Regions from separate parts of the Mesorhizobium sp. WSM4976 genome, predicted to be linked through region 2. Evidence: predicted binding sites of a transcription regulator. Region 2 holds the regulator's gene; each other region holds the start of a gene.

Region 1 (10,395 bases), on a different contig from region 2:
GCTGCCCTCGACGGTTGGCGGATGATCCGCAAGATAGGGTCGAGAGTTGCGTGGTCCAGTCACCCCGGGTGACGATCCTGCGAAGGATCTTAGCGGAGCGGTGCGCCGGGGAGCCAACTTGATTCATCACATTTTGGTCATTTCCGAAAGGCTTGATGGTGCTGTCACATTAGGACGCGAAGTTGCCGGAGCCGCCTCACCGATACTAATGACAAAAAGGGGAATGCCATGAACGCCCAGGATATCATCAACACCGTTTCCTCGAAGGCCGGCCTCGACGAGCCGACCACAGAGAAGGTTGTCGGGACCATCTTTTCCGTGCTGGAGCACGAGGCGGAAGGCACCACCGTTTCGTCTTTCTTCGCCAAGATCCCCGGCGCCGACGCGCTGGCGCAGAAATATGACGTAATGGCCGCCGGCGCGGCAGCCAATTCGGGCGGCGGCCTTCTCTCGTCGCTGGAAGGCGCTCTTGGCGGCGTTCTCGGCGAGAAGGCCGGCGCGCTGATTAATGGCATTGCCGCTCTCAAGGCCTCCGGCCTCGATATGGCGCAGATCCAGCAGGCCGGCGAGACGCTGGTCAGGCAAGCTGAAGCCGCCGCGGGTCCCGATCTCACCAACAGGGTTCTGGACCAGGTCCCGGGCCTCAAGGGACACCTCGGGCTTTGAAGTCCGACCCATCCCTCACTTGGGCAGGGCGTAGGCCATCACATAATCACCCGGCTTGGTGCCGACCGAGCCATGGCCGCCGGCGACGATGACGACGAACTGGCGGCCATCGGCGACGGTGTAGGTCATCGGCGTCGCCTGGCCGCCGGCCGGCAGCCGCGCCTGCCAGAGCTGCCTGCCGGTGGTGAGGTCATAGGCGCGCAGATAGTCATCGACCGCTGCGCCCAGGAAAGCGACGCCGCCCGCCGTGATCATCGGTCCGCCGATGCCTGGAACGCCGACCTTGAGCGGCAGCGGCAGCGGCGTCATGTCGTAGACGGTGCCGTTGCGGTGCCTGTAGGCGATGTTGCCGGTCTTCAGGTCGACGCCGGCGACATAACCCCAGGGCGGCGCCTGGCAGGGAATGCCGAGCGGCGACAGAAACGGCCCCATCACCACCGCGTAAGGCGCCCCTTCGTTGCGGTTCAGCCCCTGCTCGCTGCCCTTCGTGTCGCCCGGTGGCGGCACGTCCGCGCGCGGGATGAGCTTCGAAGTAAAGGCGAGATAAGTCGGCATGCCGAACATCACCTGACGCACCGGGTCGACCGCGACGCCGCCCCAGTTGAAGACACCGAAATTGCCGGGATAGATCAGCGAGCCCTGCAAAGAGGGCGGCGTGTAACGCCCCTCATAGCGCAATCGCTTCAGTTCGATCCGACACGCCAACTGGTCGAATAGGGTGATGCCCCACATGTCGGCGCCGGTCAGCGGCTTCGGATTGAAGGAAAGGTCGGAGGCCGGTTGCGTCGGCGAGGCATGATCGCCCTCGATCGCGCCCCCCGGCGCCGGCACTTCCTTCACTGGAATGATCGGCTCGCCGGACCGCCGGTCGAGCACGTAGAGGTCGCCCTGCTTGGTCGGCCCGACCAGCGCCGGCACAACGCCGCTCGCCGTGGTGATGTCGACCAGCGACGGCTGCGCCGGCACGTCCATGTCCCACAGATCGTGATGCACGGTCTGCCGCACCCAGCGCAATTGTCCGGTGTTGAGGTCGAGCGCGGTGATCGAGGAGGAGAACTTCTCGACATTGGCGCTGCGGCCCATGCCGAGCTGGTCCGGCGTCTGGTTGCCGAGCGGCACGTAAAGCAGTCCGAGCTTCTCGTCGGCGCTCGCGGTCGACCACATGTTGGGCGAGTTGTGGGTGTAGGTTTGCCCGGCGGGCAGCGGCGTCGTCACGTCCGGATTGGCGGAATCCCAGTTCCACAAAAGGGCGCCGGTCTCGACGTCGAAGGCGCGGATAACGCCCGACGGCTCCTCGGTCGAGTAATTGTCGTTGACCGCGCCGCCGACGATGATCTTGCCGGCGACGATCAGCGGCGCCGAGGTCGAATAGTAATAGCCCGACTTCGGATAGGGCATATTGGCCATCAGGTTCAGCGTGCCGCCCTCGGCGAAGGACGGACACACCTGCCCATTCGCCGCGTCGAGCGCGATCAGGCGAGCGTCCGACGTCGGCAGGTAGACGCGCTGCGCACAGGGCTGGCCGGCCGCGATCTTGGCATCGGCATAATAGGACACGCCGCGGCAGGTCTGGTGCTGGCGGTTGTTGTCGAGCTTGATCTTGGGATCGTAGCGCCACTTTTCCTTGCCGCTCGCGGCATCGATGGCGATGGCGAAATTGTGCGGCGTGCAGATGAACAGCGTGTCGCCGATCTTCAGTGGCGTCACTTGATAGGTCGTCTCGCCGACGTCGTCGGGGCCTTTCACATCGCCGGTGCGGTAGGTCCATGCTGGCTGCAGCTTGACGACATTCTCGGGCGTGATCTGGTCGAGCGGCGAATAGCGCTGGCCGAAAGGCGTGCGGCCGTAGAAATGCCATTCGCCGGCCGGCATGTCGCCGCCCAGATTGGCCGCCGCCGCCACCTTTTCGGTGCCGAGCGTGCCGCCAATGTCGTGAGAATCGGCGGTCATCGAATAACCGGCGACCGCAAGCGAGGCGAGCACGGCGAGGATCAGCGGCGCGCGTCCGTCGGGACCACGCAAGCCGCGCCTTGCCCATGGCGTCAAAAGCCACAGCGCGACGAGCACGATGACCCCGCCGCGCGGACCGAGCTGCCACCAGTCGAAGCCGATTTCCCACACCGCCCAGCACAAAGTGGCGAGAACGAACAGCGCGTAGAGCCAGAGCGAGGTCGACCTGCGCCTGAACAGCAGCCAGGCGGTGATCAGGAAGATCAGGCCGGCGATCAGGTAGTACCAGCTGCCGCCCAATGCGATGAGCCAAATGCCGCCGCCGCCGAGAATGAGACCGATCAGGAAGAGGACGAGGGAGGTGATGGTGACAGCCAAGACGGTGCTCCTTCGACTGTTGCGCGCTTTGCAGCAATTCCAGAAAAAGCGTGGAGCGGCTTTCCGTTTGGAACTGCGTCAAACAAAAGATGGAGCGGTTCGCCGTTCAGGAAACAGCAATCCGCTCCAGTGCGGCTTCAGCGACGGCATACCGTCCCTGCCCTGCCGGCAGCTTTCCCCTGCCCGCTCCGGCTGTCAAGTTTGACCGGCACACGCCAAACTAGAACAAAACGTAGACAGTTCTGGTCTTTCGCTGCCGAATCACTACATTCGGGGCGATGTCGGGCTTTTCCGAAGACATGCCTTTTTTCGATGAACCGAATGCGCGGCCCGCTGCGGCCCCGTCCGGCATAGCCGCGCGCGCCATGGCGGCGCGTAGCGGCCAGAACAGCGTGCCCGATTATCTGAAGGGCCTGAACCCGGAGCAGCGGCTCGCCGTTGAGACGACCGAAGGCCCGGTTCTGGTGCTGGCTGGCGCAGGCACCGGCAAGACGCGCGTGCTCACCACCCGCATCGCCCACATCCTCGCCACCGGGAGGGCCTTCCCCTCGCAGATCTTGGCCGTCACCTTCACCAACAAGGCCGCGCGCGAGATGAAGCAGCGCATCGGCCATCTGATCGGCGAAGGCAATGTCGAGGGCATGCCATGGCTTGGCACCTTCCACTCGATCGGCGTGAAGCTGCTACGCCGCCACGCCGAGCTGGCCGGGCTGAAATCGGATTTCACCATCCTCGACACGGACGACGTGGTGCGGCTGATCAAGCAGCTGATCCAGGCAGAAGGGCTTGATGACAAGCGCTGGCCGGCCAAGACCTTCGCCCAGATGCTCGACAACTGGAAGAACAAGGGCCTCGGCCCCGACGAGATTCCGGAAGGCGACGCCCGCAGCTTCGGCAACGGCAAGGGTCGTCAGCTCTACAAGGCCTATCAGGAACGGCTGCAGACGCTGAATTCCTGCGACTTCGGCGACCTGCTCTATCACCCGATCCGCATCTTCCGCGCCTATCCGGACGTGCTGAAGGAATATCACCGCAAGTTCAAATACATACTGGTCGACGAATACCAGGACACCAACACCGCGCAGTACATGTGGCTTCGCCTCCTGGCGCAGCGGCCCAATGTCGGGCGCGCTCCATCTGCCGAAGGCCGCAAGCCCGACCGGGCGTCGGCCGGTCAGGCCGCCCCCACGGAGGCCAGCGAGCGCGCGGCCGTGGGCGAGAACAAAGTGAATATCTGCTGCGTCGGCGACGACGACCAGTCGATCTATGGCTGGCGCGGCGCCGAGGTCGACAACATCCTGCGCTTCGACAAGGATTTCCCGGGCGCCACCATCATCCGCCTGGAGCGCAACTACCGCTCCACCGCGCACATCCTCGGTGCTGCCTCCCACCTCATCGCCCACAATGAGGGCCGCTTCGGCAAGACGCTGTTCACGGACCGCGACGACCCCGAGGACGACAAGGTTCATGTCCATGCGGCCTGGGACTCGGAGGAAGAGGCGCGCGCCGTAGGCGACGCCATCGAGGCTTACCAGCGGCAGAAGCATAATCTGAACGACATGGCCATCCTGGTGCGAGCCTCCTTCCAGATGCGCGCCTTCGAAGACCGCTTCATCACGCTGGGCTTGAACTATCGCGTCATCGGCGGCCCGCGCTTCTACGAGCGCCTGGAAATCCGTGACGCGCTGGCCTTCTTCCGCGTCGTCGCGAATGGCGGCGACGACCTCGCCTTCGAGCGCATCGTCAACGTGCCGAAGCGTGGGCTGGGCGAAGCCACCATCCGCCAGATCCACGACACGGCGCGCGCGATGCGCATTCCGATGCTCGAGGCCGCCGCGACGCTTGCCGAAAGCGACGAGCTGAAGCCGAAGCCGCGTGCCGCGCTGCGCGAGGTCGCGGCCAATTTCGAACGCTGGCAAAAGGCGCTGGAAACGAAGCCGCACACCGAGCTCGCAGAGACCATTCTGGAAGAGAGCGGCTACACCGACATGTGGAAGAACGAGCGCTCGGCCGAGGCGCCTGGACGGCTGGAGAACCTCAAGGAGCTGATCCGCTCCATGGAGGAGTATGAATCGCTTCGCTCCTTCCTCGAGCATGTCGCCCTCGTCATGGATGCCGAGCAGAATGCCGAACAGGATGCGGTCTCGATCATGACGTTGCATTCGGCCAAGGGCCTGGAATTCGAGACCGTCTTTCTCCCCGGCTGGGAGGAAGGCCTCTTTCCTCATCAGCGCGCGCTGGATGAAGGCGGCCGCTCCGGCCTGGAGGAAGAACGCCGCCTTGCCTATGTCGGACTGACGCGGGCGAAGAAGAACCTGCACATCTGGTTCGTCTCCAACCGCCAGATCCACGGGCTGTGGCAATCGACCATCCCGTCGCGCTTCGTCGACGAGCTGCCGGAAACCCATATCGACATCGCCGAGGGCGGCAATTCCTATGGCGGCTACGGCAATCCCTATGGCGGCGGCGCCTTCGCCTCGGGTCGTGGCGGGGGCAGGCAAAATCCTTACGGCGCCTCCCGCTTCGACAATATCGGCGCCAAGGACCAGGGCAGCTTCTCCAACACCTACGCGACGCCCGGCTGGCAGCGCGCCCAGGCCAACCGCACCGAGGCGACCGACCGCAACTGGGGCACCCGCTCCGGCCACCAGGTCGAGCGCATCGGCTATGGCGAGACCGATAGCGGCTACGGCGCCGGGCGCACCTCTGTGAAGGGCCGCACCATCGAGGGCGAGCTGGTCGCCAAATCCGTCGCCGACGCGCCGTCCGCCTTCAATGTCGGCGACCGCGTCTTCCACCAGAAATTCGGCAACGGCAACATCGCCGCCATCGACGGCAACAAGCTCACCATCGACTTCGACAAGGCCGGCCAGAAACGCGTGCTGGACGGGTTTGTCGCGCCGGTGTGACCGGCCTCCTCACCGATACCTTGCCTGGTTCCACTTGTGGCCGAGCAGCGACAGGATGATGATCAGCCCGTTGAAGAACTGCACGTAGAAGCCGCTGAGGCCCGCCGCCACCACGCCGGTCTGGATGAACGACACGGTTACCGCGCCAATGGCGCCGCCGACGACCGTGCCGATGCCGCCCCAGGTTGGCGTGCCGCCGACGAACACCGACGCCAGCACCGGCAGCAGATAGCCGTCGCCCGCCGTCGGCCACCAGGTGAAGTTGATCATCACCGAGAACGTGCCGGCGATCGCCGCCCCTATGCCCGTGAAGACGAACACCTTCACCCGCACGAGCTTGACGTCGATGCCCATCTGCTTGGCGCTGTCGGGATTGTCGCCGACGACCTTCACCTGCGCGCCGAAGCGGTGGCGGTTGAAGAGCAGCGCCGAGAACACGACGAAGGCTATGGCCCAGAAGATCTGCACCGGAATGCCCCAGACCTGGCTGGAAAAAATCTTGTAGGCCGTGCTGTCGGCAAGGTTGGTCAGCGCCGTCGACTTGCCCTCGTTGATGATCTGGATCAGGCCGCGCAGCAGGAAGTTCATGCCGAGTGTCGCGATCAGCGACGACAGCCCGCCATAGACGACCAGCGAGCCGACCAGGAAGCCGAGCAGCGTGCCGGTGACGAGCGCCGCGACAATGCCGAGGAATGGATCGTAGCCGGCCTGCACCACCAGCGCGAAGACCCAGGAGGCCAAACCCATCGTCGCCGGGAACGACAGGTCGATCTCGCCGCAGGTGACGACGAAGACCAGCGGCACCACCACGAACAGTGCCACGGGAAGCGTCGTGAGCACCGAACTGTAGAGATACCAGGTGGTGAAGACGGTCGGGTTGGCGATCATGAAGACCGCCATCATCACGATGAACACGGCGAGCGTGCCCAGCGCAGCGCGGTTGTCGAGGACGAAGCCGCGCAGCCAGTTGTCCGAGGGATGGCTCCACTCTTTGCCTGATTCCCTGGCCGCCTTGCCGCTTGCCCTTCCCAGAGGCGTTTGCAGATCGGGTTCCATGGCCTTGCTCATTGCGCTCTCTGCTCCGCTTCGTCCGCCTCGTGCAGTCCCGGCAAACCGCCGGGATGCGCCACATCTTCCATGAAGTTGATGAGGTCGTCGGCCGACTTCACCTCGCTGCGGTCGGCCGTTAGCGCCACCTTGCCGCGGTCGAGCACGACGAAGCGGTCGGCGATGTCGAAGACGTGGTGGATGTTGTGGCCGATGAACAGGATCGAGCGGCCGCTCGCCCGCACCTGGCGCACGAAATGGAAGACTTTTGCCGTCTCGGTCAGCGACAGCGCCGTCGTCGGCTCGTCGAGGATGATCAGCTCCGCCTGCTTGTAGATGGCGCGCGCGATCGCCACGCCCTGCCGCTCGCCGCCCGAAAGCTGGCCGACGATAGACTGGGGCGTGAACACTTTCGAGGTGAAGCCGATCTCGCGCATCAGCCGGCTCGCTTCCGCGATCTCCTTGCTAACCTTCAGCCAACCCATGAAGCCGGTGAGCTCGCGGCCCATGAAGATGTTGCGCACGATCGTCTGCTGCACGGCCAGCGCCCGGTCCTGGAACACGGTCTCGATGCCGGCCTCGCGCGAGCGCGCCGCGCTCCATCCGCTGACCGGCTTGCCGCGCACGAGAATCTCGCCGCTGGTTGGCTTGACCACGCCGGACAGGATCTTGATCAGCGTCGACTTGCCGGCGCCATTGTCGCCGATGAGCCCGACCACCTCGCCGCGGTCGACGCTGAGATTGACGCCGCCCAGCGCATAGACCTGACCGTAGGATTTCGTGATGTCGCGCAGTTCGATGATGCGTTCGCCCATGCGATCCTCGCTTGAATTGTCTGTCTGCCGGCCGCCGGCCGGTGGTCCAGCCGGCCGAGCCAAGCCCGGCCGGCTGCCTGGGAGGTCAGCGCAGCGCCTGCTTGGCGAGCTCTGAGACGACCTGGTAATTTTCAGGAGTGACGAAACCGGCGCCAGTGTCGACGTTCATGGGCGCCAGTCCGAGCACCACCTGCTGGCAGAGGCTGAGGATCGGCAGATAGCCCTGCAGGAACGGCTGCTGGTCGGCCGTCAGTTGCACCCAGCCGCCCTTGAAGCCCTCGACGATCTGCGGGCTGGTGTCGAAGCCGAAGTTGAAGATGTCGCCCGGCTTCCTGCCCGCCGCTTGCATATAGGTCGCGACATTGCCGAGCATCTGGCCGCCGGGATAGCCGACCGCCTTGACGTCGGGGTGGTTAAGCAGCGCCGCCGTGATCACCGGAATGGCGAGGTTCGGATCGGATGCCCATTCGCCGCTCGGCGGCGAGGACAGCTGGATCACCTCGACGCCCGCCTCCTTCAAGGCAGCCACCGTACCGCGCTCGCGCGCGCCGCGGTTCTCGTTCTCGAACGGACCGATCATAATCGCCTTGTCGCCGGCCTTCAGCTTGCCGAGCTTGAACGCCTCGGCGCCGAGCGCGCGGCCCTGCTGCTCCTGCTGCGCGCCGACATAGCCGCCGCCGAACGCTGCCACCACCTTCGGCACCGGCACGTTCTGGTACATCATCTTGATGCCGTCCTTATGCGCCTGCTCGGCCAAGGGCATGATCGCGGCGTCACCGGGATGGCCCATCATGGCGATGCCCTGGGGCTTGACCGCAACCGCCTCGCGCAATTGCTGCACCATCTTCTCGACGTCCCACTGCGAGAAGATGTAGTCGACCTTTGGCCCGAGATCGGCCGCTGCCTGCTTGGCGCCATTATAGACGATGGTTCCGAAGGCGTCGCCCTCGGCGCCGCCGACGAAGAAGCGGATGTGGACGTCCTTGCACCATTGGGCGTCAAGCGCCTTCGCCGGCAAGGTGGAAATCGAGGCGCAGAGCGCCGTGGCGGCCGCCACGACGGTCGAGCGCAGAACAGTTCTTCTGGTCGTGATGCTCATGCACGTTCCTCCCTTTTGGTCCCTCGCGATCAAGGGTTTTCAACGGTTGCTCGAATCGGCCGGCTCCTCCCGCCGGCCGGCACTCACATCGGATTGGGCAGGTAGCTGCTCCCTCCCCGGCATTGCTTCAGATAATCGAGAGCGCGCGCCTGGCCGGTGATCTCGAGGTCGCCGCGATAGACCGGGTCGTGCCAGCCCTCGATGTCGATGGCGCCCTTGTAGCCGGCCAGCCGCAATTCGCTGATCACCCGCGTCCAGTCGCTATCGCCGAAGCCCGGCGTGCGCATTTGCACGAAAGGCAGGCGGCCGAACACGCCATGCTCGCGGATCACGTCCCAGCGCACCGTCGCGTCCTTGCCATGGACATGGAAGATGCGCGGCGCCCATTTGCGGATCTGCGGCATCGGATCGATCAGGTAGACGAGTTGGTGGCAGGGCTCCCATTCCAGCCCGAGATTATCGTTGGGCAATTCGTTGAACATAAGCTCCCAGGCGTCTGGGTTGTGGGCGATGTTCCAGTCGCCGCTCGCCCAGTTGCCGTCCATGGCGCAGTTCTCAAAGGCGATGCGCACGCCCTTGTCGGCGGCGCGCCTGGCGAGCGGTCCCCACACCTCGCGGAAGCGCGGCAGGCTGTCGGTCAGCTTCTTGCCGCGCAGGCGGCCGGTGAAGCCGCAGACCATCGAAGCGCCGAACAGATGCGCGTTGTCGATCACCGTCTCCCAAGCCGCGAGCACGCCGCGATCGACCTCGCCGCTCTCCAGCGGATTGCCGAACACACCGAGCGACGACACGGTGACGTCCGCATCGCCGATCGCGTCGCGGATCTCGCCGGCCAGCCGAGGCAGGTCCTTGCCGCCCAGCGTCTGCCAGAAAAAGGGCTGGATGCTCTCGAACCCCAGCGGCAGGATCTGTTTCACGTAGGCGGCCGGATCGTCGAGATTGGCCCGCACCATGGTGCCGATCCTGATATCGAGAAGCGGGTTTGGCATCGTCATCCTTCCTGGGCCTCGATCGCCACGCGCCGTCCGGCCTCCGCGCTTTCGATCGCGCCGAAGACCATGGCGAGGCTTTTGATGTTGTCGGCGCCGCGGGTCTCCGGCTCGGTGCCGGTTTCGATCGCGCGCATGAAATCCTGGATGATGCCGAGATGTCCGCCCACCCGATCGGCCGGGTCGAGCGCCGGCACCTCGATGGCTTGCGTCTTGTCGATGATGCCGTCGCGGCCGGACGCAACCACTTCCGCCTTCAGCCCGTCATGGCCATCCCACAGCAGGCTGCCGCGCTCCGCGACGATGCGCCAGCTGCCCTCCCAGCTCGTGCGGAAACCGTCGGCGCACCAGGAGCCGGCATAGGTGAAGACCTTGCCGTCGCCGAGGTCGAAGACGGCGCTGGCCGACGAGCCCTGCCGGTACCAGGAACTGGCCGGCTCCCATTCCTGGCAATAAACGCTGGCCGGCTCGCCGGCGACCATGTAGCGCGCGGCGTCAAAGGTGTGGATCGCCATGTCCAGCAGCAGCACGTGGTCCATCTC
Region 2 (10,395 bases):
GTTCAGGGTCTCATTCAGGGCGGTGAACATCAGCGGCCGCAGGTCGTGCAGGCCTGAAATCGAAACGACTTTGCGCGTGCGCCGCGCCACATCCGAGGCCAGCGGTGAGGCCTCGGCCACCATGCGGCTGGCGAGATGTCCGCCGGCCGAGTGACCGGTCAGCATCAGCGGGCCATCAACCATGGCGGCCGCCTTGCCGATCGCAGCCGCGACTTCATTGACGATGCCGCTGATCCTGGTTCGCGGGCAAAGCGTATAGGAAGGCATGGCGACGGCAAAGCCGCGACCGACAGCGCCGGCGGCCAGATGCGACCAGGAGTTCTTGTGTGACTCCATCCAGTAGCCGCCGTGGATGAACACCACGAGCCCCTTGGGCGCATTAGGCGGGACGAAGAGATCGAACCGGCTGCGCGGCGCTTCGCCATAGACGATGTCGAGCCGCGCCCTGCCCTGCGCCGATAGCTTTTCGCGAAATGCCTGAGCCGGGCCGTCCCAGGCCGCCGGCCAACGGTCGCCGCCGGCGATGTTCGCGCCGTTGGCGTAGGCATTGTCCCAATCCGTGATCCGGTGCTCGACCAACAGCTCCTCCCAAGACATTTAGGTTGATCAGCAATGGCCGGCTGCGGAGACGTCGTCAATGCTCCGGGCAAAAACATTTTAGGCTTGAAACAAATTGGACCTGATGCAATCCTGCCTGACGAACAGCCGACAATGGGAGGTCTGCTGAAAAGCCAGAGCCCGGGCCCGCTCGTCCCTAGGTGGCGTCGCGCGAAAGGGTATGGCCGGACGGCGGCAAACCTCCCGGAGCAGGGAGGATTGCGGGAACATGCTTGGACCCTCAGCGCATAGCGACACGTTCACCCGCGATAACCTGCCTCCGCCGGAGCAGTGGCCGGACTTTCTCCTCGAAGGCTTTGACTATCCCGAGCGTCTCAACGCCGGCGTCGAACTTACCGACAGGCTGGTCGAGAAAGGTTTCGGCGATCGAACCGCGCTGATCGGCAATGGCCGTCGCCGAACCTACAAGGAACTGTCGGACTGGACGAACAGGCTGGCCCATGCGCTGGTCGAAAACTATGGCGTGAAGCCGGGCAACCGTGTGCTGATCCGTTCGGCGAACAATCCCGCCATGGTCGCCTGCTGGCTGGCCGCCACCAAGGTCGGCGCCGTTGTCGTCAACACCATGCCGATGCTGCGCGCCGGCGAACTCGCCAAGATCGTCGACAAGGCGGAAATCGGCATGGCGCTTTGCGACACCAGGCTGATGGACGAGATGACAGCCTGCGCCAAGGACAGCGCTTTCCTCAAACAGGTGATCGGCTTCGACGGCACCGCCAATCACGACGCCGAACTGGATCGTGCCGCGCTAGACAAGCCAGTCACCTTCAAGGCGGTCGAGACCGGTCGTGACGATGTCGCGCTGCTCGGCTTCACGTCGGGAACAACCGGTGTGCCGAAGGCAACCATGCATTTCCATCGCGACCTGATGATCATCGCCGACGGCTATGCCCGCGAGATCCTTCAGGTGACACCAGACGACATCTTCGTCGGCTCGCCGCCCTTGGCCTTCACCTTCGGCCTCGGGGGGCTCGCGATCTTCCCGTTGCGCTTCGGGGCAGCGGCGACGCTGCTCGAGCAAGCGACCCCGCCCAACATGGTCGCCATCATCGAGACCTACAGGGCAACCGTCTCCTTCACGGCGCCGACGGCCTACAGGGCGATGCTGAAGGCCATGGATGAAGGCGCGGACCTTTCGTCGCTGCGCGTTGCCGTTTCGGCTGGCGAGACCTTGCCCGCCCCCGTCTTCGAAGAATGGACGCGAAAGACCGGCAAGCCGATCCTCGACGGCATCGGCGCGACGGAGATGTTGCACATCTTCATCTCCAACCGCTTCGACGACAGCAAGCCGGCTTCGACCGGCAAGCCGGTGGGCGGCTACGAAGCGCGCATCGTCGACGACGAGATGCGCGAGTTGCCGCGCGGCGCGACAGGCAGGCTGGCGGTGCGCGGGCCGACCGGCTGCCGCTACCTGGCCGACGATCGCCAGAAGGACTATGTCCGCGGCGGCTGGAACTTGACTGGGGACACCTTCGTGCAGGACGAAGACGGCTTCTTCCATTTCGCCGCCCGCTCCGACGACATGATCGTCAGCGCCGGCTACAACATTGCCGGACCGGAGGTGGAAGCAGCACTGCTGTCGCATACCGATGTCGCGGAATGCGCGGTCATCGGCGTCGAGGACGCCGAACGCGGCCAGATCGTCGAGGCGCATGTCGTGCTGGTGCCAGGCACGGCGGCGGATGCCATGACCGCCAAGCGCCTGCAGGACCACGTCAAGGCGACGATCGCGCCTTACAAATACCCACGCTCGGTGAAATTCGTCGCGGCCCTGCCCAAGACCCAGACCGGCAAGATCCAGCGCTTCCGTCTGCGCGCCGAAAACACCCATTGAGGCCCCGCTTCAGGTGACGGCTTCCTTGACCGCGTAGCGGGCCTCCTGCCAGGCGCCCGTGCGCAGGATCTCTTCCAACACCTCTACGGCGTCCCAAACGTCTCGGTAGCCGACATAGAGCGGCGTGAAGCCGAAGCGAACGGTCGATGGCGCGCGGAAATCGCCGATCACGCCGCGCTCGATCAAGGCGCGCATCACCTGGTAGCCGTGCGGATGGGCAAACGACACCTGGCTGCCGCGATCAGCGCCGTTGCGCGGGCTTTCCAGCTCGAGACCGAACGCGCCGCATCGAGCTTCGACAAGCCGGATGAACAGATCCGTCAGCGCGACGCTCTTCTCGCGCACGGCCGTCATGTCGACTTCGTCCCAGAGATCGAGCGCGCCTTTCAGCGCTCGCATCGACAACACTGGCTGCGTTCCGCACAGGAACCGCCGGATGCCCGTGCCGGCGGCGTAGCCCTGCTCGAACGCAAACGGCCGGGCATGGCCCCACCAGCCGCTGAGCGGCTGGCTGATATCGGGATGATGGCGGGTGGCGGCATAGATGAAGGCCGGCGCGCCCGGCCCGCCATTGAGATATTTATACGTGCAGCCGATGGCGAAATCGGCATTCGAGCCGTCGAGTTCCACCGGCAGGGCACCGGCCGTGTGGCAGAGGTCCCAGACGATCAGCGCACCGGCGTCATGGGCCTTGCGAGTCAGGGCCGCCATGTCGCGCAACCGGCCGGACTTGTAATTGACGTGGTTGACCAGGATGACCGCGACATGGTCGTCGATCAGGTCCTCGATCTTCGGCGCATCGACGCCTTCGAGCCGCAGCACCGTGCCGGGCCGCGTCGAGGCCACCCCTTCCGCCATGTAGAGGTCGGTCGGGAAGCTGTCGCCTTCGGCAACGATCACTGGGCGGCCGGGTCGCATTGCGAGCGCCGCATGCAGGACCTTGTAGATGTTGATCGAGGTGGTGTCGCATACGACCGTCTGGCCAGGCGCGGCGCCGATCAGACGTCCGAGCCGGTCGCCGAGTTTGACAGGCATGTCGAACCAGCCGGCGGTGTTCCAGGCGCGGATCAGGTCCTGCGCCCATTCCTGCTTCGCGGCCGTCTCGATCTCGTTGAAGACATTGATTGAAGCGGCGCCCAGTGAATTGCCGTCGAGGTATTTCACGCCATCCGGCAGGACGAAGCGATCGCGCAGGGCACGCAGCGGGTCCGCGGCATCCATTGCCTCGACCTCGGCAAGATCGGGAATTCTCCTCATTGTGCTGTCGCCTCCGTTTCGAACCAGGCCGCTGCATCCCCGGCGACCAGGGCGGTTGTCTCATCCCCGTCCGCGACACGGCAAGAACCTTCTGGCCTATGTCAGCTGGTCCATAGACGGCAAAGGCCGAGGACCGGAATCATCGCCAACGTTGGCATTTTGGGTTCGTTTCGTTCACGGTGCGGCACATGCACGGATGAACCGACGCGAACACCTCAGCGCTTCCGCGATGGTGTCGCGTCTCAATTTCAACATAAGGAGAATTGCAGAATCGAGCGGAATCAATGACACAGCCCCAGTTGCAGGCGGCCGGGCACCGCCGGATGCAACATTCTTTCGCCAGCCTTAAGAAATTCATTAAACTTTAAACGGTTGCGGAACACAACTGGAACAGATAGTGTTTGTTCTGGGTTTGTTTTTCTGATTCTGGTTTCGGAACCCGTGGGGGCCGCCAATGCTGACGCGCAAGCAACATGAACTCCTGATGTTCATCCATGAACGCCTGAAGGAGAGCGGGATCCCTCCATCCTTCGACGAGATGAAGGAAGCACTGGACCTGGCCTCGAAGTCCGGCATCCATCGGCTGATCACGGCGCTGGAAGAACGCGGTTTCATTCGCCGGCTACCGAACCGGGCGCGCGCGCTGGAAGTCCTGCGGCTGCCCGATTCGATCGCGCCGGGCCTGAATGCCGCGAAGAAGTTTTCGCCGAGCGTCATTCAAGGCGGTCAGGGCAATCTAAGTCGCCAGGTCAAGCCGGCAGCGCCGTCGCGTACGCCGACACCCAGCAACGACGACGACGCCGCTTCGGCCGTATCCATTCCGGTGATGGGCCGCATCGCCGCCGGTGTTCCGATCGATGCCATCCAACACCAGACGCATTCGATCTCGGTGCCGCCGGACATGATCATGGGTGGCGAGCATTATGCGCTGGAGGTCAAGGGTGACTCCATGATCGAGGCCGGCATCTTCGACGGCGACACCGTCATCATCCGTAACGCCAACACAGCGAGTCCGGGCGAGATCGTGGTGGCGCTGGTCGACGATGAGGAAGCAACGCTCAAGCGCTTCCGCCGCAAGGGCGCCTCCATCGCGCTGGAGGCTGCCAACCCGGCCTACGAGACCCGCATCTTCGGGCCGGATCGGGTCAAGGTGCAGGGCAAGCTCGTCGGGCTGATCAGGCGCTACTGATCCGGCTGCGAGGGCTTGGCCCTCTCAGGTTTTTCATATGGCGGCAGTCCCCGGGCCTCGCGCGTGTATCTGCGCTGCTCGTGCCAGGGCCGATATGGCTTTTCGACGGCATATTGGATGGCTGCTCGCGCGGTTGCCGATTGTGGATCGAAGAAGACGGCGGCGCTGCCGTCACGCGCCAGCTGGCGCTTGGTGACGACAAGCACACGCTGATCCCAGCAGGGATTGTAGGCCGTGGCATCGTTGATGACGATGAGGTCGGCAAAGCCGCAGGCAGGCCGTGCGCTGTCGCGGTTTTCGGCGAGCGCGACGATCGCACCGGACGGATGCCGGCCAATGCAGAGGTCGCCGGTGCAATAGAAGGGTGAGCCGGGCGGCAGGTCGACCGGGTCGGCGATATCGAGAGCGTCTTTGGCGAATTCTCTGGCGACACAATTTCCTCGGCCTTCAGCGCCCGCTTCCAATTGTCGGTCGTGAACTCGTTCGAGCGTTCGCGGTTGACGGCAAGCTCGCCGCCGCCGATCGGCATCGCCACCAGATGCGCGTCCTCGGAAATGAGGACATCCGGCGTGCGCACATGTGGGATCGCCAGCATTGCGGCGAGAGCAATGGGAACAGCGGCAAGCCTCAGCCAGGTGGTGGCCATGGTCGCGATGACGAGCGCGATCGTCGCCAGCAGCACCGACTGGATCGAGATCAATCCCACGGCATCGACCGGCGAGCGCTCGGAGATCCATGCCGAAATGGCGATCATCGCCGTCAGGCCCTTGCCCATCACATAGAGGAAGGGGCCGTCGAAGCCGAACGGCATGGCGAGCGCGCTCAACACGGCGAACGGCATGACGACCAGCGAGACGATCGGCATGACCGCCAGATTGGCGAGCAGGCTGAGCGGCGACACGCGCTGAAAATGCCAGATCGCAAACAGCAAGGTCGCGCTGCCCGCGATGAGCGAGGTCACGGCGGCGCCGCCCACGCCAACCGCCAGTTTTCGCGACAGGAACCTCAGGAACGAACGCTTTGCCGGCGGCACGGTCATTTTGCCGGCCCGATAATCGGCAAAGCCGGCATAGGCGCCGACCAGGGCCGCGGTGGCTGCGAAGGACATCTGGAAGCTCGGCCCGACCACTTCATGTGGCGACACAAGGATGACGGCAATCGCCGAGATCGCCAGGTTGCGCATCGTCAGCGCCGCGCGGTCGAAGAGCACGGCGATCAGCATCACGGCAAGCATGATGAAGCTCCGTTCGGCCGCCACCACGATGCCGGAGATGACGAGGTAAGCGGCGATCGAGGAAAGCGCGATCGCCGCGGCATATTTCTTCACCGGCCGGCGTGACGAGAAATCCGGAAACAGCGCGAAGGCGCCGCGCAGCAGGAACATGATCGTGCCGGCGACCAGCGCCATGTGCAGGCCGGAGATCGAGATGATGTGATAGATGCCGGTGCGCCGCATCGACTCGTTGATCTCTTCCGGAATGCCGGCTCGCACGCCGACGATCAGCGCCGCGGCAATCTCGCCTTCGAACCCTCCGATGCTGCTCCGGATGTGATCGGCAATCCCTTCGCGCGCGTTTTCTATGGCCGACATAACGCGCGCGCCGAATGGCACCGCCGTTGGCGCAGATGGAGTCGGCGCAATCAGCTTTGGATCGCCCAGGAAAAAGCCGCTGCCGCCAATGCCGCTAAAGTAGCTGTCGAAGGAAAAATCGTAACTATCCGGCCGAACCGGACCGGTCGGCGGCAGCAGTTTGGCATAGCCGGTCAGCATCGACCCGGCCGTCATGCCGGGCGGGATCCTGCGCGCCGAAACCCTTACGCGGCTCGGCGCGTAGCGCAGCGTAGGATGCTCCGTGGACACGAGATCGATGGTCAGCCGCACACGGCCGTTGGCCATCGCCTCGGCGACGACGAGGCGACCCGTCAGCCGTGTCTGGATCTCGGACCCCAGCATCGGGGTCGCCATCCGCCAGGTCTCCACCTTGGCCGCGAGAAAGCCGAGCGCGCATAAAAGCGATGCCATGAAGAAAAGGTGCGTTCTCTGCCAGGAGCGCGACACCGCTGCGCAGAGAGCCACCAGGGCCACCGCCGCCAGCGGCCTGTAGAGGTCCGGCTCGGTGTTCAGGGAGAAGTAATAGATCACGCCGGCGGCCAGGAACACCGGAACCAGCAGGAAGCCGACGCCCCGGTCGAGCTCCGTCTCCATGGCGACGGCGATGCCTCGGCGCAATGCGGGGAGCGAGGCGCGGCCGAGCTGTCTGCGGATTCGGCCGATCGTTGCTGTTGGGGAGACCGGCAGTACTGCGCGGTCGCCATCAGGCAGACCCTCGGCTGGTGCGCGCGGCTGAGGAAGCTGGACGGGCGGCGCCTCTTGGGGCGCGGCATGGGCAAACATCAGGCGCTCGCTGACGCCAGCTGTCGTCCCCTCGCCCTCCTCCGCACCCCGGCCACGTCCAGCCATCGGGTCTGCCCCTTGCGCCCCAGACCGCCTATGGTACATGAACGCCGACTGCGCGAAAGCCCGCGCGTGATATGCCCCTTTCAGCGCTTCTTCGAGAGCTCCATGTCCGACAAGGTTGTCACCCGTTTTGCCCCCTCGCCCACAGGCTACCTGCATATTGGCGGGGCGCGCACGGCGCTGTTCAACTGGCTCTATGCCAAGCACACCGGCGGCACGATGCTGCTGCGTATCGAGGACACCGATCGCGAGCGCTCCACCGAAGCCGCCACGGCCGCCATTCTCGACGGATTGACCTGGCTTGGCCTTTCCTGGGATGGCGACGCCGTCTCCCAATTCGAGCGCGCCCCGCGCCATCGCGAGGTGGCCGAGGAGCTGGTGCGCCTGGGCAAGGCCTATTACAGCTATGAGACACCCGCGGAGCTGGAGGCGATGCGCGAGGCAGCTAGAGCCAAGGGCCTGCCGCCGCGTTACAACGGCCAGTGGCGCGACCGCGATCCATCCGAGGCACCGGCAGGTGTCAAAGGCGCGATCCGCATCAAGGCGCCGACCGAGGGAGAGACGATCGTGCATGACCGCGTGCAGGGCGAGGTGCGCTTTCCCAACAAGGATCTCGACGACTTCATAATCCTGCGCTCGGACGGTAACCCCACCTACATGCATGCCGTCGTAGTCGACGACCACGATATGGGCGTCACCCACATCATCCGCGGCGACGATCATCTGACCAACGCAGCGCGCCAGACGGTGATCTACAACGCCATGGGCTGGGCGGTGCCGTCGATGTCGCATATCCCCCTGATCCACGGCGCCGACGGCGCCAAGCTGTCGAAGCGGCATGGCGCACTCGGCGTCGAGGCCTATCGCGCCATGGGCTATCTGCCGGAGGCTTTGCTCAACTATCTGGCGCGGCTCGGCTGGAGCCATGGCGACGACGAGGTGATGTCGATCAAGGACATGATCGCCTGGTTCGACATCGGCGACGTCAACAAGGGCGCTGCCCGCTTCGACTTTGCCAAGCTCGAGGCTCTGAACGGCGTCCATATGCGCAGGATGGATGACCAGGCGCTGTTCGACATCTTCGTCGCCACCTTGCCCTATCTCGAAGGCGGCCCGGCCCTTGCCGCAAAGCTCGATGATAAGCGCAAGGCGCAGTTGCTTGCCGCCATGCCCGGCCTCAAGGAGCGGGCGAAGACCCTGGTGGAGCTGGTCGACGGCGCGGCTTTCCTGTTTGTCGAGCGTCCGCTGTCGCTGGACGAGAAGGCGGCAGGCTTGCTCAGCACGGATGCGCGCGCGATTTTGCGCGGCGCGCATGGCGCCTTGTCTTCCATGTCGGGTGACTGGAGCGCCGCCTCGGCGGAGGCTTCGATCCGCGAGTTCGCGCTGGCTGGCGGATACAAGCTTGGCGCGGTGGCCCAGCCGCTTAGAGCCGCACTGACCGGCCGTAGCACCTCGCCCGGCGTGTTCGACGTGCTGGCCGTGCTGGGCCGCCAGGAAAGCCTGGCGCGCATTGGAGATCAAATCGATTAGGCGCGAACTGGCCCAAGAAGATTGGCATTGAAAGGTGTGTTTCGCAGTGCAACATTAGGCCTTGGCCCAATCTGGCACGCACCTCCTAAAATGCGGTGGCGAGTTCGCGCATTCCGGTGACTTCGACGTGTCGTTTGCAGGAATTGCCTTGCCGGCATGAGGATACAAAGGGAGCTTGAGAATGAGCGAAGCTGCGACAAAACTGGAACCGGGCAGCAAGGCGCACGAGTCGACCGCCAGGCTCGAACTCGCCGGCAAGACCCATGAATTCAAGGTGCGAAGCGGGTCGACCGGGCCTGATGTCATCGACATCGGCGCGCTCTACAGCACCACCGGCGCCTTCACTTACGACCCCGGCTTCACCTCCACCGCAAGCTGCGAGTCGGCGATCACCTTCATCGACGGCGATGCCGGCATCCTGCTGCATCGCGGCTATCCGATCGACCAGCTTGCCGAGCATGGCGACTTTCTCGAAGTCTGCTACCTCCTGCTCTACGGTGAGCTCCCGACCAAGGCGCAGAAGGAGGATTTCGACTATCGCGTGACGCGCCACACCATGGTGCACGAGCAGATGTCGCGCTTCTTCACCGGCTTCCGCCGCGACGCACACCCGATGGCCGTCATGTGCGGCGTGGTCGGCGCGCTGTCGGCCTTCTATCACGACTCGACCGACATCTCGGACCCGTATCAGCGCATGGTCGCCTCGATGCGCCTGATCGCCAAGATGCCGACCATCGCCGCGATGGCCTACAAATACTATATCGGCCAGCCCTTCATTTATCCGAAGAACGACCTCGGCTTCGCGGCGAATTTCCTACACATGTGCTTTGCGGTGCCGTGCGAGGAGTACAAGATCAATCCGGTTCTGGCGCGCGCCATGGAGCGCATCTTCATCCTCCACGCCGACCACGAGCAGAACGCCTCGACCTCGACGGTTCGCCTCGCCGGCTCATCCGGCGCCAATCCGTTTGCCTGTATTGCCGCCGGCATCGCCTGCCTGTGGGGTCCGGCGCATGGCGGCGCCAACGAGGCGGCGCTGAACATGCTGGGCGAGATCGGTCATGTCGATCACATTCCGGAGTTCATTGCCCGCGCCAAGGACAAGAACGATCCGTTCCGGCTGATGGGCTTCGGCCATCGCGTCTACAAGAACTACGATCCGCGCGCCAAGATAATGCAGAAGACCGCGCATGAGGTATTGGGCGAGCTCGGCATCAAGGACGATCCGTTGCTCGACATCGCGATGGAGCTGGAGAAGATCGCGCTGACCGATGAATACTTCATCGCCAAGAAGCTCTATCCGAACGTCGATTTCTATTCCGGCATCACGCTGAAGGCGCTCGGCTTCCCCACCACGATGTTCACCGTGCTGTTCGCGGTCGCGCGCACCGTCGGCTGGATCGCGCAGTGGAAGGAAATGATCGAGGATCCGCACCAGAAGATCGGCCGCCCGCGCCAACTCTACACGGGCGCCACGGAACGCGATTACGTGCCGATTGCGAAAAGGTA
Region 3 (10,395 bases), on a different contig from region 2:
GAGGCCGGACGAAAACGCCTCGCGCATCCGCGCGAGGGTTGAGGGATCGAGCTCGAGACGGGCACCGGCCACGAGCGGCCGGCCGAGGAGATCGGCGACATCCTGCGCCGCGGCCTCATCCCGCCTTGCCGCGCTTTCACCCAGGCAGTGCGGCTCGCCCGCATTCAGCAGCGGGGCGCAGATGTCGTCCGAGCCCGAAACGATCAAAATATCCTCGCCGCCGGCCAAGCGCTCCACCACAACGTCATAGTTGGCGACAAACGCCGGCGAGTAGCCCTTGCCGACATAGGTCAGCAGGCAGAGCAGGTGATGGGCGCGCAGCCTGACGGTCATCTGGTGTCGGGTTCGGTCATCCGCCCCGGCGGCTTACCGGGGATCGCCCGGCCGGTTGCCCGAAAACAGCTTCAGCGTCGCCGCGCCCAGCGCCGACTTGAGCAGGCCGCCGACGATGAAGGGCAGGAAGCCGAAGGTGATGGCCTTCTCGGCATCGATCATGACGGCAAGCCAGGCGGTGCCCAGAACCAGGCAGAGCAGGTTGCCGCTGAGCATGGCGGCGAAGGCAAGCAGGACGCGGTTGCCGTTCCAGCCGCGCTCGGCCAACCAGCCGACGAGGGCGCCGACGACCGGGAAGGCGAAGAGGTAGCCGCCGGTCGGACCGACAAAATGCTGCACACCGGCGGCGCCGCCGGCCAGCACCGGAAACCCGGCAGCGCCTTCAACCAGCCAAGCGGCAATGGTGAGGGCGCCGAAGCGCCAGCCGTAAAGCGCGCCGACCAGCGTGACGGCGAAGGTCTGCATGGTCACCGGGACCGGCACCATCGGCACCTCGATGTAGGAGGACAGCGCCAGAAACAGCGTGCCGAGAACCACGGCGCCGATCTGCCAGGCGAGCGAACGGCTGTGCAGCCGCAGGGGGCTGAAGGAGGGCTTGTAGGTCGAAACGGTTGCGTTGGTCACGGTGTCTTCCCTAGTCTGTGTGAAATATAGATAATTTTGCGACTTCATCTATTATCGAATCCACATTTTCGCAGCGATGGCAAGCGCCTACCTTGGAGTTCGTGATTCCGGGGCAGAGCAAGGAGCGAAGCGACGCGAGCAGACCCTAGATCCATTTCGTTACATCGACGCTTTGCCTACGATGCAGAATTCTGCTCGGCCGCACTCTACGATCGCGGTAACGGCTTGGATCCTCGGGTCTCAGCGTCCGCTTCGCTGCCGGTCCGCCCGTGGATGACGAAGTTGAGAGGCCTCGGTTGATCGCCAATTGTCATCCGACGATGGCGAAGGCGTCGCGGGTCTTGCCGGAGGCGGTCTTGACCGGCTTCTGGCCGATCCATTGCACGTGGCGGCCGAGCGTCGCGGCGGCCGATTCGGTGTTGCCTTGCCGAAGCGCGCTCAGGATCGCGCGGTGGTCCTGGTCGGTGCGGGTTTCCCACTCCGAGCGCCAGGCCGCGAACAGGAAGCGGGCGCTCGCCGCGTGCAGGTCGTCGATGGCGGAGAGCAGACGCGGCATGTTGCAGGGCGCCAGGATCAGCCGGTGGAAAGTGCGATTGGCCTCTTCCCAGGAGCGCACATCACGGGATTTGTCGCCGGCCTTTGTCGCCTCCTCGGCCTGGTCGAGGATCGACGCCGTAAGATGAGGCGCGGCGTGGCGCAGCGCCAAGACTTCGAGCGCGGCGCGCATTTCGGCCACCTCCCTGACCTCGCCGAGATCGAAGGAGGCGACGCGCACGCCGCGCCTGGGCTCGCTGATCGCCAACCCTTGCGCCTCCAGGCGGCGAAACGCCTCGCGCACCGGGACATGGCTGGTGTTGAACTCCTCGGCGACATGGTCCTGGCGCAGCCGCGAGCCGGGCTCGATAACGCCCGAAATGATGCGGTCCGCCAGTTCCTTGCAGATGCGGACGGCGATCGTGTCTCCTGTGCTGGCCATATTTATAGATAATTTGCCGCGCCGCCCTTTGTCGAGACGGCCAAAGCGGGATTCACAGGCGCCCTGCCCGGCAGATGCCAGGCAGGCGCAGGGAGGCCAGCAGCCTCAGTTCACCCGGCTGATGCAGAAATCGATGACGTCGATCAATGCCGACTTTTGCGGCGTCGCTTCCAACGGCGCCAGGGCGTCGCGGGCGATCTCGCCGAAATGGCGGGCGCGGCCGATCGTATCGGCGATGGCGCCGTGGCGAGCCATCAGGCCGATCGCCTTTTCCAGCCCGGCATCGTCGGTGACGTTTTCCTCGATGGCGCGCTTCCAGAAGGTCCGCTCGGCCTTGGTGCCGCGCCGGTAGGCGAGGATCACCGGCAGCGTCACCTTGCCCTCGCGGAAATCGTCGCCGACATTCTTGCCGAGATCCTTGCTCGACCCACCGTAATCCAGCGCATCGTCGATGAGCTGGAAGGCAAGGCCGAGATTCATGCCATAGGAGCGAAGCGCGGCGCGATCGGTGCGCGAAGCCAGGGCGATCACCGGGCCGACTTCGGCGGCGGCCGAAAACAGCGCCGCGGTCTTGGCCTTGATGACAGCGAAATGCTCGTCCTCGGTGGTGTCGAGGTTCTTGGCGGCGGCAAGCTGCATCACCTCGCCCTCGGCGATGATGGAGGCGGCGGCCGACAGGATGTCCAGGGCTTCCAGCGAGCCGACCTCGACCATCATGCGGAAAGCCTGACCGAGCAGGAAATCGCCGACCAGAACGCTCGCCTGGTTGCCCCAGATCATGCGCGCCGTCTTCTTGCCGCGGCGCAGCGCGCTCTCGTCGACCACGTCGTCATGCAGGAGCGTGGCCGTATGCATGAACTCGACCGCGGTGGCCAGCTTGACATGGCCTTCGCCCGAATAGCCGAACATCTGCGCGGCGGCCAGCGTCAGCATGGGCCGGAGCCGCTTGCCGCCGGAAGAGATCAGGTGGTTGGCGATCTCCGGGATCATTTCGACGTCGGAGCCGGCCTTTGACAGGATCAACTCGTTGACCCGTCCCATGTCGGCGGCCGTCAGATCGATCAGATCCTTGATGGAAGCGGGTTCCCGCTTGCCTTCGATGTTGAGAACGACACCCACCACGACAACTCCCGTCTCTTCAACGCGCACGAGCAGCGCGCATCACGGCACCCTTAGTCCCGGCGCGACTCTAGGGCGGCACAACCGGGCACGGCAAGAGGCGAATTAGCGCGCTTTGCCGACGCTGTGTCCACCCGCACGTTTACACGAACGCCGCAACCTGCGATTTTCGTTCCATGATCGAGCTTGTCCGCACCAATGACGCCGTCGTGATCTCCTTTGTCGAATCGCTGATGCGCGACGCCGGCATCGCCTGTTTCGTCGCCGACCAGAATATGAGCGTGCTCGAAGGGTCGATCGGACTTTTGCAGAAGCGGGTCATGGTCGACGCCGACAAGGCCGACGTGGCGCGCCGTATCCTCAAGGATGCCGGCATCGAAAACGAGATCCGCCAGAAATAATGGCAGCGACAACAGCCCCAGATACGCCGGCGCACACGGTCGATGCCTTCCATCGCGGACGCTTCTGGCTGGTGCAGCCGAGCCAGGGCGGTCATCGCGCCGGCATGGACGCCATGATGCTGGCGGCCGCGGTGCCGGCCGGCTTTTCCGCGCGGCTCGCCGATTTCGGCGCCGGCGCCGGCGCTGCTGCCCTTGCCGTGCTGTCGCGCTGCCCGGCGGCACAGGCCGTGCTCGTCGAGCGCTCCGCCGAAATGGCAGGGTTCGCCGCCGCCACGCTTTCGCATCCCGGCAATGCGCATCTCGGCGACCGCGCATCGGTGCTGACAGCCGACGTGACGCTGACCGGCCGGGCCCGCGCTGAAGCCGGGCTCGCCGACAATTCCTTCGACTTCGTCATCATGAATCCGCCTTTCAACGCGGCGCAGGACCGCTCGACGCCCAACGCGCTGCGCCGGCAGGCGCATGTGGCGGAGGACGGGCTGTTCGAAAGCTGGATCAGGAGCGCCGCCGCCGTCGCCAGGCCGCGCGGCGGGCTGGCCGTCATCGCGCGGCCCGAACAGCTCGTCGCTATCCTCGATGCAATCGAAGGGCGCTTTGGCGATGCCGAATTGCTGTGCGTGCATCCGCGCCCGGATGCGGCGGCGATCCGCATTGTCGTCAGGGCGGTGCTCGGCGCGCGCGGGAAACTGTCGATCCGCCCGCCGCTCGCCTTGCACGGGCCATCCGGAAACGAGCCGAGCGAGCGGACGGAAATGATCAACAACGGCCTGGCATCGCTGTTCGGCGATTGATCCCAGGCGCGCGATGCGGCATTGCCGTTGGGCGGCGAATTCCTACATGGCAAAGCAAGATAACGTCGCGTCTGAGAGACATTACCGACTTAACCGATCCCATCTTGCTCCTTTGCATTCCACCGGAGAAACCCGTTCGTGAAACGCCTTTTCAACCGCCTGCTGCCGAAATCCTGGCGCTCGACAGTCGTCACCATTCCGGTCATCCGGCTGCAAGGCACCATCATGGCCGGCGGCGGTCAGTTCCGGCCGAGCCTGTCGCTCGCCTCGACAGCCGGCCTCATCGAAAAGGCGTTCGGCTTCGACGCGCCGGCGGTTGCCATCTCGATCAATTCGCCGGGCGGCTCGCCGGTCCAGTCGAGGCTGATCTTCAAGCGCATCCGCGACCTGGCGGCGGAAAAGAACAAGAAGGTGCTGGTCTTCGTCGAGGATGTCGCGGCTTCCGGCGGCTACATGATCGCGATCGCCGGCGACGAGATTTTCGCCGACCCGTCCTCGATCGTCGGCTCGATCGGCGTGGTCTCAGCCTCGTTCGGCTTCCCCGATTTGATGAAGAAGATCGGCGTCGAGCGGCGCGTCCACACAGCCGGGCAGAACAAGGCCGTGCTCGATCCTTTCAAGCCCGAGAAGAAGGAAGACGTCGAGCGGTTGAAGGCGCTGCAGCTCGAAGTGCACGAGACTTTCATCGACCTCGTCAAGGAGCGGCGCGGCAGCAAGCTCAAGGACGATCCCGACCTGTTCACCGGCCTGTTCTGGACCGCGAAGAGGGGCCTGGAGCTCGGTCTGGTCGATGCCCTGGGCGACATGCGCAGTGTGCTCAAGACCCGTTTCGGCGACAAGACGCAACTGAAGCTGATCACCGCGCCGCGGGGGCTGTTTGGCCGTTTCGGCCTGTTCGGCTCGCGCTTCTCGGCGCCCGATATCGCCGCCGCTGCCGCAAACGGCGTCCTCGATGCGGCGGAAGAGCGCGCGCTGTGGGCGCGCTTCGGGCTTTGAAAAAGCCATGATTGCGGATAGCATGATCGCTTGACCGAGCCCCTTCGGCCGGCCTTGCCGCGAGAACGCGGGAGGAGTTTGGAGATGCCGCAGATCATTTTCTTCGCTGTTGTCGGTGCCGCCGCTTACTTCGGCTACCGCGCTTTCGTGCGCGAGGCCGAGCGCGTGACGGCCAAGATCCGGCGCACCGAGAAGCAGGCGGCGAACGGTACAATGGGCACGCTGGTCAAGGATCCCAAGACCGGCGAATATCGCCTCGCCAAGGACTGATCCCATCTCGCCAGCAGCCGACATCCTAGAGCCCGGCACAGATGTCCGGACGTGGCTTGCGCCTGCCAAGATCAACCTGGCGCTGCATGTCACCGGACGGCGCGACGACGGTTATCATCTCGTCGACAGCCTTGCCGTCTTCACCCGCTTCGGCGACCGGCTCGAGATCGAGCCGGCGGAGCAGGATGAATTCTCGGTGTCCGGGCGCTATGCCGCCGGCCTGCCGCTCGACGACGGCAATCTGGTGGTCAAGGCGCGCGATGCCTTGCGCCGGGAAGCCGGCGCGCAACGAACGTCACCCGTCGCCATTCGGTTGGAGAAGAACCTGCCGGTCGCCTCGGGCGTGGGCGGCGGCTCCAGCGACGCAGCAGCCGCGCTCAACGCGCTGACGCGGCTCTGGAGGCTCGAGATCGACGACATCTCGTTGGCCCGGATCGGGCTTTCGCTCGGCGCCGACCTGCCGATGTGCCTGAAGTCGAAACCGCTGGTCGCGCGTGGCATCGGCGACGAGGTGTCGCCGCTCTCCGCGTTCCCGGCGCTTGGCCTCGTTCTGGTCAATCCGGGCACCGCCGTCTCGACGCCAGACGTGTTCAAGGCGCTCTCGCGTCGCGACAACGCGGCGCTGCCGCCGCTCCCAAGGCGCCTCGACTTCCACGCCATCCGCAACTGGCTGGAGACGACCCGCAACGATCTCGAACCTGCCGCCCATTCCATCCAGCCGGCGATCGGCGAGGCGCTCAGGGCGCTCAAACGCGCCGACGCCGCCTTCGCACGAATGTCCGGTTCGGGTGCCACCTGCTTCGGCCTTTTCGAGACGGGCAATGTCGCCAAGCGCGCCGCGATCGAGATCCGCGCGCGCCACCCTGACTGGTTCGTGGCCGCCACGCGCAGCATGGAGGTGAGCGATGGCGAAGCTTGACCAGAACCGGCCCTTCATTCCGGTGCGCATCGCGGTGCTGACCGTCTCCGACACGCGCAGCCTCGCCGACGACAAATCCGGCCAGACGCTGGCCGACCGCATCGCGGAAGCCGGCCACACGCTTGCCGCGCGCGACATCGTCACCGACGATCGCGAGAAGATCCGCGACAAGGTTCTCGGCTGGTCGAAGGATGGAAATATCGACGTCGTCATCACCACCGGCGGCACCGGTTTCACCGGCCGCGACGTGACGCCGGAGGCGCTGGAGCCGATCTTCGAAAAGCGCATGGACGGCTTTTCCGAAGTCTTCCACCGCATTTCCTACGACAAGATCGGCACCTCGACGATCCAGAGCCGGGCAACCGGCGGCGTCGTCAACGCCACCTTCGTCTTCGTGCTGCCGGGCTCGCCCGGCGCCTGCAAGGACGCCTGGGACGGCATCATCAAGGCGCAGCTCGACTACCGGCACATGCCCTGCAATTTCGTGGAAATCATGCCGCGGCTGGACGAGCATCTTCGGCGCGGCGGCAAGCCCATTTCGTAAAGAGGTCGCCCAGGCGTCACTTCGGCGACGCCACCCGGATTTCGGCGTTCAACCGCCTAGTCGCGAGACCCCGAGCCAGGGCTTCCGCGCTGCGCGCGCTCTTTGCCAGAGCGGAGGCCTGGCGCTTGCTGATGACAAGACCCTCGGCCAGCGCCCGGTTGCCCGAAAAGACACGCGCCAGGAAAGGCGCGCGATCGGCGCGGGCGCGTGAAAAGCGTGCCGGCATGGTTTGCCTCGCCGTGTGGGCGACGACTTCGTCGATCCAGCCTTCGGCGAGCCGGGCGCCAGGTTCCAGAAGCAGCAGCCAGTCGCCCTTGGCCTGACTGATACCGGCGCCGATGCCGCCGGTCACATAATGACAGCCGGCATGTTCGGCCACCCGATGCGTTTGGTCCGTCGAGCCTTGATCGCAGACGATGACGTCGCGCACCACGCCTTCGACCGCGCCGCCGACCAGCGAGGCGAGCGTACGGGCAAGCCCCTCTTCGTCATTGCGGGTTTCGATGAGGACGCTGATCATTCTTAGCCGAATAGCGGAAAGCCAGGGTTTGCGCCAGTTGCGCTTTTCAGCTGAAAAAGTTCTTGCTTTGTTCTCCTCCGGCAAATAGGAATAGTTTCATGAACAGAGCGATTCGACAGCCTGCCGACAGGCCCTGGGAAAGGGCGAAAATGGAACAGATCGTACGCGCCGACATTGCTGCTTTCGGAGCAGGCAGAGCCGAAATGGCGAACGCGATGATCGAGCAAAGCGGCATGCGCGTGCGGCCCGACCGCAATCGCGGCCGCTCGGCCGGCATCAACCCGTCCGGCCGGTTCGAGCCGGTCAGCCGGCATGTCTTCGATGACGGCTGGAACTCGCTTGAGGAGCTGCCGCCCTTCAAGACGGAAGTGCAGGTCGAGAAGCCGCGCACCATCATCACCCGCAACGAGTCGCCCGACATTTCCTTCGACCGTTCGATCAATCCATATCGCGGCTGCGAGCATGGCTGCGTCTACTGCTTCGCCCGGCCGACGCATGCCTTCATGGGCCTGTCGCCGGGGCTGGATTTCGAATCGAAGCTGTTCGCCAAGCCGGATGCGGCGCGCATGCTGGACAGGGAGTTGTCTAAGCCGGGCTACCAGCCGCGCACCATTGCCATCGGCACCAACACCGATCCCTATCAGCCGATCGAGAAGCAATACCGCATCATGCGCGAGATCCTCGAGGTGCTGGAGGCGCGCGGACACCCGGTCGGCATCGTCACCAAGTCGGCGCTGGTGACGCGCGACATCGACATCCTGTCGCGCATGGCGGAGCGCGGCCTTGCCAAGGTGGCGCTGTCGGTGACGACGATGGACCGCATGCTGGCCCGCACCATGGAGCCGCGCGCGTCGACCCCGACGAAGCGGCTGGAGGCGATCAGGCAATTGTCGGACGCCGGCATTCCGGCCTCCGTGATGGTGGCGCCGATCATTCCGGGCCTGACCGATCCGGAGATGGAGCGCATCCTCGATTCGGCGCGGGCCGCCGGCGCGAGGGAGGCAGGCTACGTCATCCTGCGCCTGCCGCTCGAAGTGGCGCCGATCTTCAAGGATTGGCTGTTGCGGCATTATCCGGATCGCTACCGGCATGTGATGTCGCTGATCCGTTCGATGCGCGACGGCAAGGACTACGACTCCGAATGGGGCAAGCGCATGAAAGGCGCCGGCCCCTATGCCTGGCAGATCGGCCGGCGCTTCGAGATCGCGGCCAAGCGCCTCGGCCTCAACGTCGAACGGCGGCAGCTTCGCATCGATCAATTCGTCGCAGGCTCCGGCGCCGGCGAGCAGTTGATGCTGCTTTGAGCTCGCTGCCGGCGATGACTGGCAGGTACCAAGCAGTTCCAGGCAAAGCGGTTTTCCGTCTGGAATTGCAGTCTTTTTGAAGTATCCCGTCCGGCCCCTGTCCCCCGGCTGTGAGACGGTGCCCTCCCGGTCCGGCGCCCCACCCGACCCGGAGGGACTTGCGGAGAATCGGAGCCGATGCGAACCTCGCCGCACCATGGCTCGCGCGCGTTCCGATTCTCCGCTCCTCTTTGAAATGGTCGAGAAGCCTGACTTCTCGATCGAGACGAAAGCGATGGCCGACGGGCTGTGGCCGGTCGCCGGCATGGACGAGGCAGGGCGCGGTCCGCTCGCCGGCCCGGTGGTGGCTGCGGCGGTGGTGCTCAACCCCGCAAATATTCCTGAGGGCCTCGACGATTCCAAACGCCTGACCCATTTGCAGCGCGAGGCGCTGTTCCTTAAGATCCTCGGTTCGGCGCTCAGCGTCTCGATGGCCTCGGTCAGCGCCGAAGGCATCGACAACAGCAACATCCTGAAAGCGAGTCTCGAAGCGATGCGCCGCGCCGCGGCGGGCCTGTCGCTGCAACCGAAACTCGCCTTGGCCGACGGCCGCGACATTCCGCCAGGCCTCGCCTGCGAAGGCCGCGCGCTGATCAAGGGCGACCAGCGCTCGCAGTCGATCGCCGCCGCCTCGATCGTCGCCAAGGTGATGCGCGACCGCATGATGTGCGGCTGCGGCGGCCATCACGAGCACTACGGTTTCGAAGTGCATATGGGCTATGCGACGGTTCGGCACCGAACCGCGATCGAGTCGCATGGCCCGGTGGCAAGGCTGCACCGGACCTCCTTCGCGCCGTTCAGGCTGGGCGGGGTGGAAGTGGTTGAGGAAGAAAGCTTGGCGGGATTGGAGTAACGGCGACTGCCTCGATCCTTCGTCATCAACTCTGACGAACGAGCTACAACAAAAAAACCGCCGGGTTGCCCAGGCGGCTTTCTGATTAGCGACTGCAAAAGGCTCAGTTCAGCTTGGCCTTGACGTCATTGAGCGCCGACTTGAACAGGTCGGCACCGGCCTTGGCATCGACCTTGGCGGCAAGCAGCGCGCGGGCGGCCTCGACGGCGATGTCGACGGCGCTGGCACGCACTTCGCTGACGGCCTCGCGCTCGGCCTGGCTGATCTTCTGCTCGGCAAGCGCGGTGCGCCGGGCGACATAGTCCTCGGTCTTCTTGGCCGCTTCCGAAGCAAGCAGCTCAGCCTCGCGCTTGGCGGCGGCGACGATGTCGGCGGCCTCCTTCTCGGCTTCCTTGCGCTTCCGCTGATACTGGGCAAGCAGCTGCTGGGCCTCTTCACGAAGCTTGCGCGCTTCCTCGAGCTCGCCGCTGATCTTGGCCGCGCGAGCGTCCAGCGACTTGGTGAGCATGCCCGGCACCTTCAGATAGATGACGGCGCCGAGGAAAATGATGAGCGCGATGGTGGCCCAGAGCGTGGCGAGTGATGTGGCGTCCATGATCCAGCTCCTCACCGGCTCGCAGATTTGACCGCGGCAGCGATCTCCGACTTGTCGGCCTTGCCGCCGACAAGCGCCTCGACGATCGCCGACGTGGTGTCCTCGGCGATC

What was found. The regulator LexA, encoded in region 2, represses DNA repair genes until DNA is damaged. The targets are predictions, from matches to a motif close to TGTTCNNNNTGTGTTCNG.
Region 1: a site for LexA is predicted at 3,216-3,233, ahead of P9272_RS10725 (UvrD-helicase domain-containing protein). Genes of this name have one in related genera too.
Region 3: a site for LexA is predicted at 7,551-7,568, ahead of P9272_RS09085 (PA0069 family radical SAM protein). Genes of this name have one in related genera too.

Annotation. Positions count from the first base shown of each region.
Region 1 is NZ_JARTVT010000007.1:113,239-123,633, forward strand. It holds gene P9272_RS10715 (hypothetical protein) at 229-666, shown strand; gene P9272_RS10720 (glucose/quinate/shikimate family membrane-bound PQQ-dependent dehydrogenase) at 682-2,994, opposite strand; gene P9272_RS10725 (UvrD-helicase domain-containing protein) at 3,273-5,903, shown strand; gene P9272_RS10730 (ABC transporter permease) at 5,913-6,971, opposite strand; gene P9272_RS10735 (ATP-binding cassette domain-containing protein) at 6,968-7,765, opposite strand; gene P9272_RS10740 (substrate-binding domain-containing protein) at 7,851-8,864, opposite strand; gene P9272_RS10745 (sugar phosphate isomerase/epimerase) at 8,948-9,853, opposite strand; gene P9272_RS10750 (Gfo/Idh/MocA family oxidoreductase) at 9,856-10,395, opposite strand, start outside.
Region 2 is NZ_JARTVT010000032.1:45,169-55,563, reverse strand. It holds gene P9272_RS30230 (alpha/beta hydrolase) at 1-579, opposite strand, end outside; gene P9272_RS30225 (AMP-binding protein) at 827-2,452, shown strand; gene kynU (kynureninase) at 2,462-3,709, opposite strand; gene lexA (transcriptional repressor LexA) at 4,164-4,898, shown strand; partial or broken gene P9272_RS30210 (ComEC/Rec2 family competence protein) at 4,892-7,359, opposite strand; gene gltX (glutamate--tRNA ligase) at 7,462-8,886, shown strand; gene gltA (citrate synthase) at 9,068-10,395, shown strand, end outside.
Region 3 is NZ_JARTVT010000006.1:59,828-70,222, reverse strand. It holds gene P9272_RS09140 (DUF1284 domain-containing protein) at 1-333, opposite strand, end outside; gene P9272_RS09135 (biotin transporter BioY) at 367-957, opposite strand; gene P9272_RS09130 (GntR family transcriptional regulator) at 1,268-1,933, opposite strand; gene P9272_RS09125 (polyprenyl synthetase family protein) at 2,039-3,052, opposite strand; gene P9272_RS09120 (DUF2007 domain-containing protein) at 3,229-3,453, shown strand; gene P9272_RS09115 (methyltransferase) at 3,453-4,244, shown strand; gene P9272_RS09110 (S49 family peptidase) at 4,383-5,240, shown strand; gene P9272_RS09105 (membrane protein) at 5,325-5,510, shown strand; gene P9272_RS09100 (4-(cytidine 5'-diphospho)-2-C-methyl-D-erythritol kinase) at 5,533-6,429, shown strand; gene moaB (molybdenum cofactor biosynthesis protein B) at 6,416-6,973, shown strand; gene P9272_RS09090 (glycosyltransferase) at 6,990-7,493, opposite strand; gene P9272_RS09085 (PA0069 family radical SAM protein) at 7,643-8,797, shown strand; gene P9272_RS09080 (ribonuclease HII) at 8,994-9,689, shown strand; gene P9272_RS09075 (F0F1 ATP synthase subunit B) at 9,793-10,284, opposite strand; gene P9272_RS09070 (F0F1 ATP synthase subunit B) at 10,296-10,395, opposite strand, start outside.